2 regions of the Gordonia sp. McavH-238-E genome follow, and region 2 is predicted to be linked to the other one. Evidence: predicted binding sites of a transcription regulator. Region 2 holds the regulator's gene; the other holds the start of a gene.
The links. Region 2 encodes HspR, which represses chaperone genes until heat shock. Its sites were predicted from a motif close to ANNTGAGTNNNNNNNACTCANNT; they were not measured.
Positions count from the first base shown of each region.

Region 1: clpB (ATP-dependent chaperone ClpB) is a predicted target of HspR. The motif match lies at 1,852-1,874, and genes of this name have one in related genera.

Region 1 covers NZ_JAKRFE010000006.1:291,574-297,311, reverse strand. The annotation lists gene clpB (ATP-dependent chaperone ClpB) at 1-1,782, opposite strand, end outside; gene MHN80_RS11175 (glucose-6-phosphate dehydrogenase (NADP(+))) at 1,977-3,413, shown strand; gene MHN80_RS11170 (glycoside hydrolase family 15 protein) at 3,426-5,321, opposite strand; gene MHN80_RS11165 (cytochrome P450) at 5,461-5,738, shown strand, end outside.
Region 2 covers NZ_JAKRFE010000006.1:76,896-82,633, reverse strand. The annotation lists partial or broken gene MHN80_RS10225 (FAD-binding oxidoreductase) at 1-122, shown strand, start outside; gene MHN80_RS10220 (hypothetical protein) at 129-1,205, opposite strand; gene MHN80_RS10215 (hypothetical protein) at 1,304-2,407, opposite strand; gene MHN80_RS10210 (SRPBCC family protein) at 2,422-2,889, opposite strand; gene MHN80_RS10205 (heat shock protein transcriptional repressor HspR) at 2,967-3,365, opposite strand; gene dnaJ (molecular chaperone DnaJ) at 3,369-4,571, opposite strand; gene grpE (nucleotide exchange factor GrpE) at 4,784-5,416, opposite strand; gene dnaK (molecular chaperone DnaK) at 5,413-5,738, opposite strand, start outside.

The DNA of each region.
Region 1 (5,738 bases), 210 kb from region 2:
GCCTGCGCGGGCACGACGCACCGCGTCGGACACCGCCTGCACCGCGTCCTTCTGGCCGATGACCCGGTGTCCCAGTTCCTCTTCCATGCGCAGCAGCTTGGCGGTCTCGCCCTCGAGCATGCGTCCGGCCGGGATTCCGGTCCACGCCGACACGACCTGGGCCACATCGTCGGGTCCGACCTCCTCCTGCAACATCACGTCCTGCGACGGATCGGTGCCGGTCTTCTCGATCGCGGCCTCGAGTTCCTTCTCCAGTCCGGGGATCGTGCCGTACCGCAGCTCGGCAGCCCGTCCGAGGTCACCGTCGCGCTCGGCCCGATCCGCCTCGCCGCGAAGCCGTTCCAGCTCCTCCTTGAGGTCGCGGACCGCGTCGATCGCGGTCTTCTCCGACTGCCACCGGGCGGAGAGCTCGTTGAGCTTCTCCTTCTGGTCGGCCAGCTCGGCGCGCAGCTTCTCGAGCCGCTCCTTCGACGCCGCGTCGGTTTCCTTCTCCAAGGCGACCTCCTCGACCTCGAGACGGCGGACGATCCGCTCGACCTCGTCGATCTCGACGGGGCGCGAGTCGATCTCCATCCGCAACCGCGACGCGGCCTCGTCGACGAGGTCGATGGCCTTGTCGGGCAGGAAGCGCGAGGTGATGTACCGGTCGGACAGCGTTGCGGCAGCGACCAGTGCGGAGTCGGTGATGCGCACACCGTGGTGCACCTCGTACCGGTCCTTGAGGCCGCGGAGGATGCCGATGGCATCTTCGACCGACGGCTCACCGACGTACACCTGCTGGAATCGACGCTCGAGTGCGGCGTCCTTCTCGATGTACTTGCGGTACTCCTCGAGGGTCGTGGCACCGACCAGGCGCAGCTCACCGCGGGCGAGCATCGGCTTGATCATGTTGCCGGCGTCCATCGCGGAATCGCCTGTCGCACCGGCACCCACGATCGTATGCAGCTCGTCGATGAAGGTGATGACCTGTCCGGCCGACCCCTTGATCTCGTCGAGCACGGCCTTCAGGCGCTCCTCGAACTCGCCTCGGTACTTCGCGCCGGCGACCATCGATCCCATGTCGAGGGAGATGACGGTCTTGTTGCGCAACGACTCCGGCACGTCGCCGGCGACGATGCGCTGGGCGAGGCCTTCGACGATGGCGGTCTTGCCGACACCGGGCTCACCGATGAGGACCGGGTTGTTCTTGGTCCGTCGGCTGAGCACCTGTACGACGCGCCGGATCTCGGTGTCGCGGCCGATGACCGGGTCGAGCTTGCCCTCGCGGGCGGCCGCGGTCAGATCGGTCGAGTACTTCTCGAGAGCCTGGTAGGTCGATTCGGGATCCTCGGAGGTGACCCGCGCACTGCCGCGCACGGCGACGAATGCCTCGCGCAGAGCCTGCGGAGTCGCACCGAGGTTGTGCAGCAATTTGGCGACATCGGAGTCACCGGTCGCCAGACCGACGACGACGTGCTCGGTCGAGACGTACTCGTCGTCGAGTTCACCAGCCAGCTGCTGGGCTGCGGTGATGGCCGCGATCGATTCACGGGATAGTTGAGGCGTCGAGCTGGCGCCGGACACCGTCGGCATGCGATCGACCAATGCCTGGGCCTGCGCCTGAACGCTCGACGGGTCCACGCCCACTGCCTTCAGCAGTGGCGACGCGATGCCGTCGGACTGATCGAGCAGTGCCACCAGGATGTGGGCCGGTCGCACGTCGGGGTTTCCAGCGCTGGCCGCCGCCTGCACAGCAGCGCTCAATGCTTGCTGCGTCTTGGTGGTGGGGGTGAAGCTGTCCACTCGCGTGCACCTTTCTCTTTAGTCCAACAGGCTCAAGTATGAGCCATACGCGGTCTACAACGCCAACAGAGTTGAGTCCATTCCGCTCATGTTAACTGGGCATGTGATCTGCATCACTCCTTCCCGCGTCGGCGAGCAGGTCCGCTCTCCGCGCGTATCCGACCTCCGGCAGCGTCGATGGGCACTATTGATGCATGACCGCAGACAGCTCCGCACCGGAGAACGCGACACCGTCCGATTCTGACGCGGACTCAGCAGTGATCTTCGTACTCTTCGGGTCGACCGGCGACCTCGCCAAGCGGATGGTCCTGCCGTCGCTGTACGAACTCCACCGCCGCGATCTGCTCCCCCGCGGGTGGCAGCTCATCGGCAACGGGCGGGGCGACCGCACTGACGACGAGTTCCGACAGCACGTCAAGGATGCGATCGAGGAGTTCGGTGCGGACGGGTCGGGCTCGTCGGACGAGTGGAAGTCGTTCGCCGAGACCATCCGGTTCGCCGGCGGCGGGTTCACCGCGGACGACCCCGGCCGTCTGCTGGAGGTGATCGACGCCGCCCGCAACGCCGTCGGGGACACCGCTCAGCTGGTCCACTACCTCGCCCTCCCGCCCACCACTTTCGTCGACTACACGAAAGCCATTGCCGCGCATGGTCTCGCGAAGGGTTCGCGGGTCGTCTACGAGAAGCCGTTCGGGACGTCTCCCGACGGATTCCGGGCACTCGACGAAGCGGTGCACGAATCCCTCGACGAGAAGCAGATCTACCGGATCGACCACTTCCTCGGGAAGGAGAGCACCCAGAACCTGCACGTCCTGCGTTTCGCCAACGGACTGTTCGCCGGGGTGTGGAACCGCGAGCACGTGGCCGAGGTCCAGATCGACGTCCCGGAGACCCTCGACATCGCCGACCGCGCCGCGTTCTATGACGCCACCGGGGCCTTCCTGGACATGATCGTCACGCACCTGTTCCAGGTGGCGGCCGAGGTCGCCATGGAACCTCCGGCGTCGCTCGGCGCCGACGACCTGCTCGACGCGCGGGAGTCGGTCATCGCGGCCTTCCGTCCGCTCGACCCCGCCGAAGTGGTCTACGGCCAGTACGAGGGGTATCGCGACACCGAGGGGATTCCGGACGATTCCACCACCGAGACGTTCGCGGCAGTCCGCCTGTGGGTCGACACCGACCGCTGGCACGGCGTCCCGTTCCTGCTCCGGACCGGCAAGATGCTCGACCACAGCGCACAGCGACTCAGTCTCGTGTTCCGCGCCCCCAGCGACGGCCCGCTGACCGATACCCCGGAGGACGGCACCGTGCTGACCTTCGACCTGGCCGGTGACGGTGCCATCGATCTGGCCGTCACCGTCAAGGAACCGGGTTCGGGCACCGACCTGTCCGTCGCGCACATGACCGAACAGCTCGACGAGGTGGCCGACGGCCTGTCGCCGTACGCGCGGCTCATCGTCGACGTGCTGCGCGGTGACCGGTCGCTGTTCACCCGGCCCGACGGCCTCGCCCACGTGTGGGAGGTGGCCGCGCCGGTGCTGGACAATCCGCCTGCGCCGCAACCGTATGCGGCCGGATCGACCGGTCCCGCGGCCGCCGACGACCTGTGCGGCGGGTCCGGCTGGATCTGAGGCGCGCCGGCTCTATTCGCCGAGGCGCCGATCGAGATTGATGGCCGCGCTGATGAGGGCGAGGTGGGTGAACGCCTGCGGCATGTTCCCGAGTTGTTCGCCGGTGAGGCCGACCTGCTCGGCGTACAGGCCGAGATGATTGGCGTGGGTGAACATCTTCTCCAACGCCAGCCGGGCGTCGCCGAGCCGGCCGGTCCGGGTGAGCGCTTCGACGTACCAGAACGAGCAGAGCGAGAACGTCCCCTCGGCCCCGTCGAGGCCGTCGTGCCCGCCGTCGGTGTCGTACCGGAACACCAGGGAGTCGCTCACGAGTTCTTCCTCGATCCGCTCGAGGGTGCGGACGAAGCGCTCATCGGTGGGTGACAGCAACTTCACGGCGGGGATCAGCAGCAGCGCCGCATCCAGACGGTCGGAGTCGAGGGTCTGGACGAACGCCCCCACCTCGTCGTTCCAGCCGCGCTCCATGATCTGCACGAAGATGTCGTCGCGCGCCTTCATCCAGCCGGCGATGTCGCCGGGTAGTCCGCGCTGCCGGCTCATCCGGATCATCCGCTCGAGGGCCACCCACGACATCACTCGCGAGTAGACATAGTCCTGCGGCTTGCTGCGCACCTCCCAGATGCTCTGGTCCGGACGGTCCCAGTTGTCGACGAGCCACCCGGCCACCGTGCACAGATGGGTCCAGGCCCCGTACGAGATCCCCGGTCCGTATTTGTTGTAGAGGTACACCGAGTCGATGAGCTCACCGTAGATGTCGAGCTGGAGTTGATCGGCGGCGGCGTTTCCGATCAACACCGGGGAGGTTTGCCGGTAGCCCTCCCAGTGGTCGAGTTCGGTCTCCTTCGGTGGTGGATCCCCGTCGAGGGTGTACATCAATCGCAGCGGCCCCAGATCTCCCGACTCGTCGGCACCGTCGTCGAAGCGGCATGTCAGCCAGTCCATGAACGCACCGGCCTCGTCGGTGAAACCCAACCGGAGCAAGGCATACAGCGTGAACGCCGCATCGCGGATCCACACGTAGCGGTAGTCCCAGTTCCGTTCGCCACCGATCTCCTCGGGAAGCGCGGCGGTCACCGCCGACACCACTGCCCCGGACGGTTCGTGCGTCAGCAGTTTGAGTGTGAGCGCCGACCGATGCACCATCTCCCGCCACCGGCCGGTGTACGACGACCTCGACACCCAGTCCTGCCAGAAGGCGACCGTCGCGGCGACGACGGCGGGCGAACTGTCGTGGTCGAGAAGCTCGTCGTCGACGGGGTCGGGCGCGAGGACGAACGTGACGCACTCGCCGGTTTCGACGGTGAAATCGGCCTGCGCATCCCGGTCGTCCATCGTGTCGACATCGACCGTCGAGACGAGATGCAGCACCAAGCCGTCGGTCTCGAAGCGAACCCGACGCCCGTCCTCGACGACCAGCTTGTGTGCCTCACGGCCGTAGTCGAATCGCGGTGCGATCGTCACGCGAAATCGGACGGAACCCCGGACACAGGAGATCCGACGGATGATCCGCGTCCGGTGGTCGGGGTCGTGTGGTCTCGCGATCGGCATCAGGTCCTGCACCTCGGCGACGCCGTCCTCGCTCAGGTAGCGGGTGACGAGCACGTTGGAGTCGGGCAGATAGAACTGGCGCGTGGTGACGTCGCCGTCCACCGGTTCCACCGTCCAGGCGCCGCCTCGTCCGGCGTCGAGCAACGAGCCGAAGACGCTCGGCGAGTCGAATCGCGGACAGCAGAACCAGTCGATCCGCCCATCCACCCCCACGACGGCCGCCGTCCGCAGGTCACCGATCACACCGTGATCGGCGATCGGTAGGTAGTCGCCGGTAGCGTCGGCCGTCGTGGCGCCGTCGCATCGGGGAGTCGGATTCGCGTCCTCGCCGGATTCGGTCGGGGTGCTCATGGCGGCCATTCGTCGCCTGGCCCCTCCCGGATGGGCCGGCCACATTCGATCGGGTTCGCGATTCCGGCCAACTGGAACACCCCGATATCGGACACTCGGATCCAGAATCACCCTCGACCGAAGGACGCACCCGTTGACGACAAGCGACGTGAGCACGAGCACGGCAGACGACGCCGCCACCATCTTCGCCGACGCCAAGGCCTACACCGACGAGCCGCGCCTGTACGCGGCGATGGCATATCTGCGGGCACACGATCCGGTACCGCGCGTCGACCACGGGCCCTACCGACCGTTCTTCGCCGTCACCAAGCACGCCGACATCATGGACATCGAGCGCGACAACACCCTGTGGCTGAGTGAACCGCGGCCCGTGCTGACCACCGCTGCCGCCGACGATGTCGCACGGGCGCAGCTGGAATCCGGTGC
Region 2 (5,738 bases):
GCAACTGGGAGAACCACCAGGTGCTGATCGCAGGGTCGCCACAGATGATCGAGAACACCCGGCGCACCCTCATCATCGCCGGTGTGCGGGCCAGCCGCATCCAGCACGACCCCGTGTTCTAGGACCGCTCAGGGGACCTCGAGGCTAGGCTCACCGGCGGCCGGGGACGTGACCGTCTCGGTTTCGGTCACGGTGTACGTCTCCGGAGCCGACTCGGTGACCGTCTCCGTCCGCGTGACGGGGCGGGGGGTGCGCGTGACGGTCGTCGTACGAACGCTGGTCTCGGTCTCGGTTTCGGTGACCGTCGCCTGCTCGGTCGAGGTGACCGCCGCGGGGGTCTCGGTCACCGTGACGGGGGCCGGTTCGGCGATGGTCGACTCGGCGGTGAGGATCAGCGTGATCCCGACGGCACCGAGGAAGACGGCGGCCCCGATCGCGGCACCGACGAACCACCATCGGCGACCGGTCGACGTCCGGGCGGCGACGGCAGTGGTTGCCGGCGCGACCACCGCGGCGTCGGCGGCGCCGAGTGCGGAGGCGAGCGACGGATTGTCCGCCACCGTCACCGGCCGCTGTGACGCGTACTCGAACGCCGGCGCGATCCCGGGGAGCTGAGCACCGGGGCCGACCACGATCACCGAGGTGATGTCGCGACCGCGAGGCAGCCTGGTGACCGCCGTCGCGAGCTGTGACGCCGCCTCCGGGTCGGTCACCGAGGCAACCTGGCCCGGCGTGAAATCTGCGGTGCCGAGGACGGCGCCGGACGCGGAGTCGACGGTGGCGAGGGTGGTGCCGGCCGCGGGCGCGGCGTTGCGATCAAGATCGACGACTGCCACCACCCCGCCGCGGGTCGAGTGGGTACACGCGATCTCGGCGAGAGCGGCGGCGTATCCGGTGACGACGACCTTGCCCGACCAAGACGGCCCGGTGCCCGCGCCCGGCGCGAAGACGCGAGCCAGATGATCGCGAACGTCGGCGCGGGACGCCGAGATGCCGATCCGGTCGACCTCGACGGGCACGGAGTCGACGAGTTCGACGATCGCGGCTTCGGCACCGGCGGCCGACGCATCGGGGAGGTCGACCAGGTTGCTCGCCAGGATGTGCCCGTCGGCATCGCGGACCACCGAGCTGATCTGATCGTCGACGACGGAGATGCCCAGGACCACGAACCCCGGCATCGGACCGTTCCCCGGTACCTCGGACATGGTTCACCTCCCGTCGCCGACCTGCTGTGGCGTTCTGACCCGCAAGCCTAGCGGCTGGGGGGCGGACGCCGTGCACCCGGCTGTGCGAGGTGGACCGCTCAGATCGGCTCGGCGGGATGCTGGGTGTAGGCCGCGTCGCGGACCGCCTCGTCGGTTTCCAGGCCCGCGCCCAGGGCGCCGCCGACGGTCGCGAGTGAGCAGGTGAGCCACGCGACCTCCAGATAGTCGGTGAAGCCGACCGGGTGGTCGAGCGTCGCACCGATGACCTGCGGCACCACCAGGCAGAGCGCGCCGATCGCGGACAGGACGAACAGCGCCGCGTAGAACGCGCCCACACCCAGAACCACTGTGATCATGGTGACGATGTTGAACAGCACCACCTGTTCTCGCGTCTGTCGGGAGCCGCCGCGTTCCCAGAGGTCGGCACCGATGATCAGGGTCGCGGTGATCGCGATGATCGAGCCGAGCGCCACGCCGGTGAGCCGAATCCCACCGAAAGTGTCTGCGAGCAGCCAGATGTCGGCGGTCACCAGTGCGAAGACCCCGGCCGCGATCGCCCCGGTGAGTGCGCGGCTGAGGCCGAGTGCCAGCCGCCACGGGCGGTTGGCGCGCACCATGCCGGTGAGCAGACGCAGGTTACCGGTCAGGACACGCGCGGTGAACGCGGTGCCCGCCTCGTCGACGTCGGTCCCGAGTTGGCGGACGCGATGGCGCAACGCCGACCGCGCCGGCGACTTCTGGTGACCGCGGAGATCGTCGGCGTCGGCACCGAGGAGTTGCCCGACGAGTCCGGTGATGATGCCGCGGGCCCGCTGCCGCACTCCGGTGGCGCCGAGCGCCGGCACCGAGAGGACCGCGACGCCGTGCACCGCGTTGGCATGCGCCACGACCGGGCGTTTGCCGACATGCAGCGGAAGGTCGGTCAGATAGACGACGAGATCCCATTCGCGTTCGAGCAGAAGGTCTCTGGTGGCATCGACGATTTCGGCGTCGCCGGCCGGCGGCTGTACGAGACCGGCCTCGACGAGGTCGATCTGCCAACGCGCACCGGGGAACGTCGTCTCGACGTGTTCGGCCAGGCCGGCATCGACGAGCTTGCGCGCGAGACCGATGGCCTGCCCCGGCGCGGCGACGACGCCGAGGACGACGACGGGTTCATCCGGGGAATCCGGCCCGGGCGGCGGACCGGCGGAAGAGTCCATGGATGGTTCCGGATTCAGGCGAACCGGCCCGCGAGAGCGCGGAGGGTGCTCTCGATCCCCTTGCCGTTCTTCTTGTCGTAGCCCACGAGTTCGATGATCTTCGGCAGCCGGAGCGTCGAGTAGTCGAAGGTCTCGGTCACGGCGGTGGTGGTCGGTGAGGTGGACTCGAGCTCCCACCGCCAGCGGTGACCCATCGGATGCTGCCACTCGACGACCCGGCCGGGTTCGAAGTCGGTGACGGTGGAGGTGATCTTGTACGGCACGCCGTACTGCTTCATCCCGACGCTGAAACGCGCCCCGCGGGTCAGCGTCTCCGGCCCGCTCACGGGGGTGTCGCGCACCGTGCCCGAGCCGTCGAGCTCGGGATGCCTGTGCGGGTTCGACACGAGCGCGAACACATCGGCGGCCGGGGCGTTCACGACGACCCGACGCGAGACCTTGTGCGGCCCGGCGTCGACGGTGGTGACGGGTTCAGAAGCCATGCGGTCAACGTTACGCACCTCTGCGGGCCCGCGCCGAAACCGCGGCCGGGCACCAGGACGTCGGGCCCGGTGGGCGGTCAGTCGGTGGTGCGCTTGCGCCGCGGCTGCCACACGACGAGTGCGTTGGTGCGCGGTACGGGCACGAGTTCGCCACCACGCCGGGCCCGCGACGCCTGCACCTCGTCGGTGAGTTCGCGGACGCGGTGCTGGAGCGCCTCGACCTGATTGCTGAGGTCGATGATGCGCTTGATACCGGCGAGGTTGACGCCTTCCTCCTGCGAGAGACGCTGGATCTCTCGCAGGAGTTCGACGTCGCGGGACGAGTAGCGGCGTCCGCCGCCACTCGTCCGCTGGGGGGTGACCAGACCCAGTCGGTCATAGGTGCGCAGGGTCTGCGCGTGCATACCGGCGAGTTCGGCGGCCACCGAGATCAGAAAGGTCGCGCCGTCGGCGTCGAAGTTCTTCTGGCCGGCCATCGCTCATCGCCCCCAGTCCGCCCGCGGATCGAAACCACTCGCCCGCTCGGCCTGGTCGTAGGCGCGCATCGCCTCGACCGCGGCCTCGTCCAGCTTGTTCGGGACCGCGACCTTCACGGTGACGAGCAGATCGCCTGCCCCGCCGGAGCGCTTGGGCACTCCGCGACCGCGCACGCGCAGCGTGCGTCCGTCGGTGGTGTTCGGCGGGATCTTCACCCCGACCGATCCCTCCAGGGTCGGCACCGAGACGGTCGCTCCGAGAACGAGTTCGGAGATCCGTACCGGCAGTTGCACCCGAAGGTCGTTGCCGCTGCGGGTGAACTGCTTGTGCGGGGTCACGTGCACGACGACGTAGAGGTCGCCCGATGGGGCGCCACGCCGGCCGGCCTCGCCCTGTCCGGCGAGCCGGATGCGTTGTCCGTCCTCGACGCCGGCGGGGATCCGCACGTTGATGGTGCGCGCGCGGACCTTCACCCCGCTGCCGTCGCAGTCGGTGCATGGATCGTCGATCCGCGAGCCGGTGCCCTGGCAGTCCTGGCACGGCTCACTGAAACCGAATGCGCCCTGATTGCGGCTCACGAATCCGGAGCCGTTGCAGTTCGCGCACACCCGCGGACTCGTCCCGGGCTTGGCGCCCGAACCGTGGCAGGTGGTGCAGGGCGACGGGCTGGTCACCCTGAGTGGGACGGTCGTGCCGAGCGCGGCATCGGAGAACGAGAGCGTCGTCTCGGTCTCGAGATCCTTGCCGCGACGCGGGCGGCTCGCCGTCGAAGTACGTTGTGTTCCGCCGCCGCGGTTGAACAGTCCGTCGAAGATGTCGCCGAAACCGCCTCCGCCGCCGCCGGTCTGCGCCCCGCCGAACAGGTCGCCGAGGTCGAAGTCGTTACCGCCGCCGGTGGTGTAGGTGTTTCCGCCGCCGGGGAAACCGCCCGGGAAGCCGTTGCCGCCGCCGCGGAATCGTCCGCCGGCGAACATGGCGCGCGTCTCGTCGTATTCCTTGCGCTTCTCGGCGTCGCCGAGCACGCTGTGGGCTTCGGACACCCGCTTGAAGCGCTCTTCGGCCGCGGTGTCACCCGGGTTGGCATCCGGGTGCAGCTCGCGCGCGAGCTTGCGATAGGCCTTCTTGATCTCTTCAGCCGAAGCGTCAGAAGCAACGCCCAGGTCCTTGTAGAAGTCGTGTTCTAACCACTCACGTTGTGGTGCCACCAGACGTCACCTCCTTTGAGTTCTGTTGTCTGGGTTGGTTTTTTCAGTTGGGGACACCCGCTCCCCGAGGTGCGAGCCGACCATCTGCTCCCTGAGGTGCGAGCGAAGCGAGCCACGAAGGGTTCGTCGCCCTTCGTGGCTCGTCGCTTGCGCTCCTCGCACCTCAGGGATCAGTGGTGAGTTCGCCCACTCAGGATCGAGCGACGGTCGCTCTATTGTGCACCGGGTGCGTCGCCCGCAGGGGCAGGATCGGTGACCGTCACCATCGCGGTGCGGATCACCTTCTCGCCCAGGCGGTAGCCGCATCGGTACACCGATCCGATCACCGGATGCGCCCCGGTGCCGTCGTGCTGCACGGCTTCGTGGAGTTCGGGGTCGAACTCGTCACCGGCCGCACCGAAGGCCACGAGACCTTCGGCGGCCAGCACCCCGGTCAGCTTGTCGGCGACCGAGCGCAGCGGACCGCTGTCGAGGTCGCCGTGCTCGCGGGCACGGTCGAGGTCGTCGATGATCGGGAGCAGCTTGTCGATCAGGATCTGCTTGCCGTAGGCGACCGAACCCTGCTTCTCCTCGGCGGCACGCCGCCGGAAGTTGGCGAATTGGGCTCGCTCGCGCTGCAGGTCGGCGGTCAGTTCGGCGACCCGGGCATCCGGTTCGCCCGCTGCCCCGTCCGCCTGCTGCTCGTCACTGGTCTGCTCGTCGACGACCGGTCCGGCGTCGGCCGGGCCGGGTCCGGCGGCCGGCTCGTCGCGCACCTCACCCGTTTCCGGGTCGATGCGACGACGGTCGGTCACCGTCACCGGCTCCTCGCCGGACCCATTCGCCGAATGGGCTCCTGCGGTCACTTGTTCTCCTTCGAGTCCGCGTCGTCGACGACCTCGGCGTCGACGACGTCCGGGTCACTGTCGGCCGCGGCGGCCTCACCGTTGGGGGACTCGGCAGCGGCGTTGGCGTAGATCGCCTGGCCGAGGGCCTGCGACTCCTCCGACAGCTTCTCGATCGCGGACTTGATCGCTGCGGTGTCGTTGCCCTTGAGCGCTTCCTGCGCTCCGGCGACGGCCGCTTCGACCTTCTCCTTCAGCTCCGCCGGGACCTTGTCCTCGTTCTCCTTGAGGAACTTCTCGGTCTGGTGGACCAGCGACTCCGCCTGGTTGCGGGTCTCGGCCT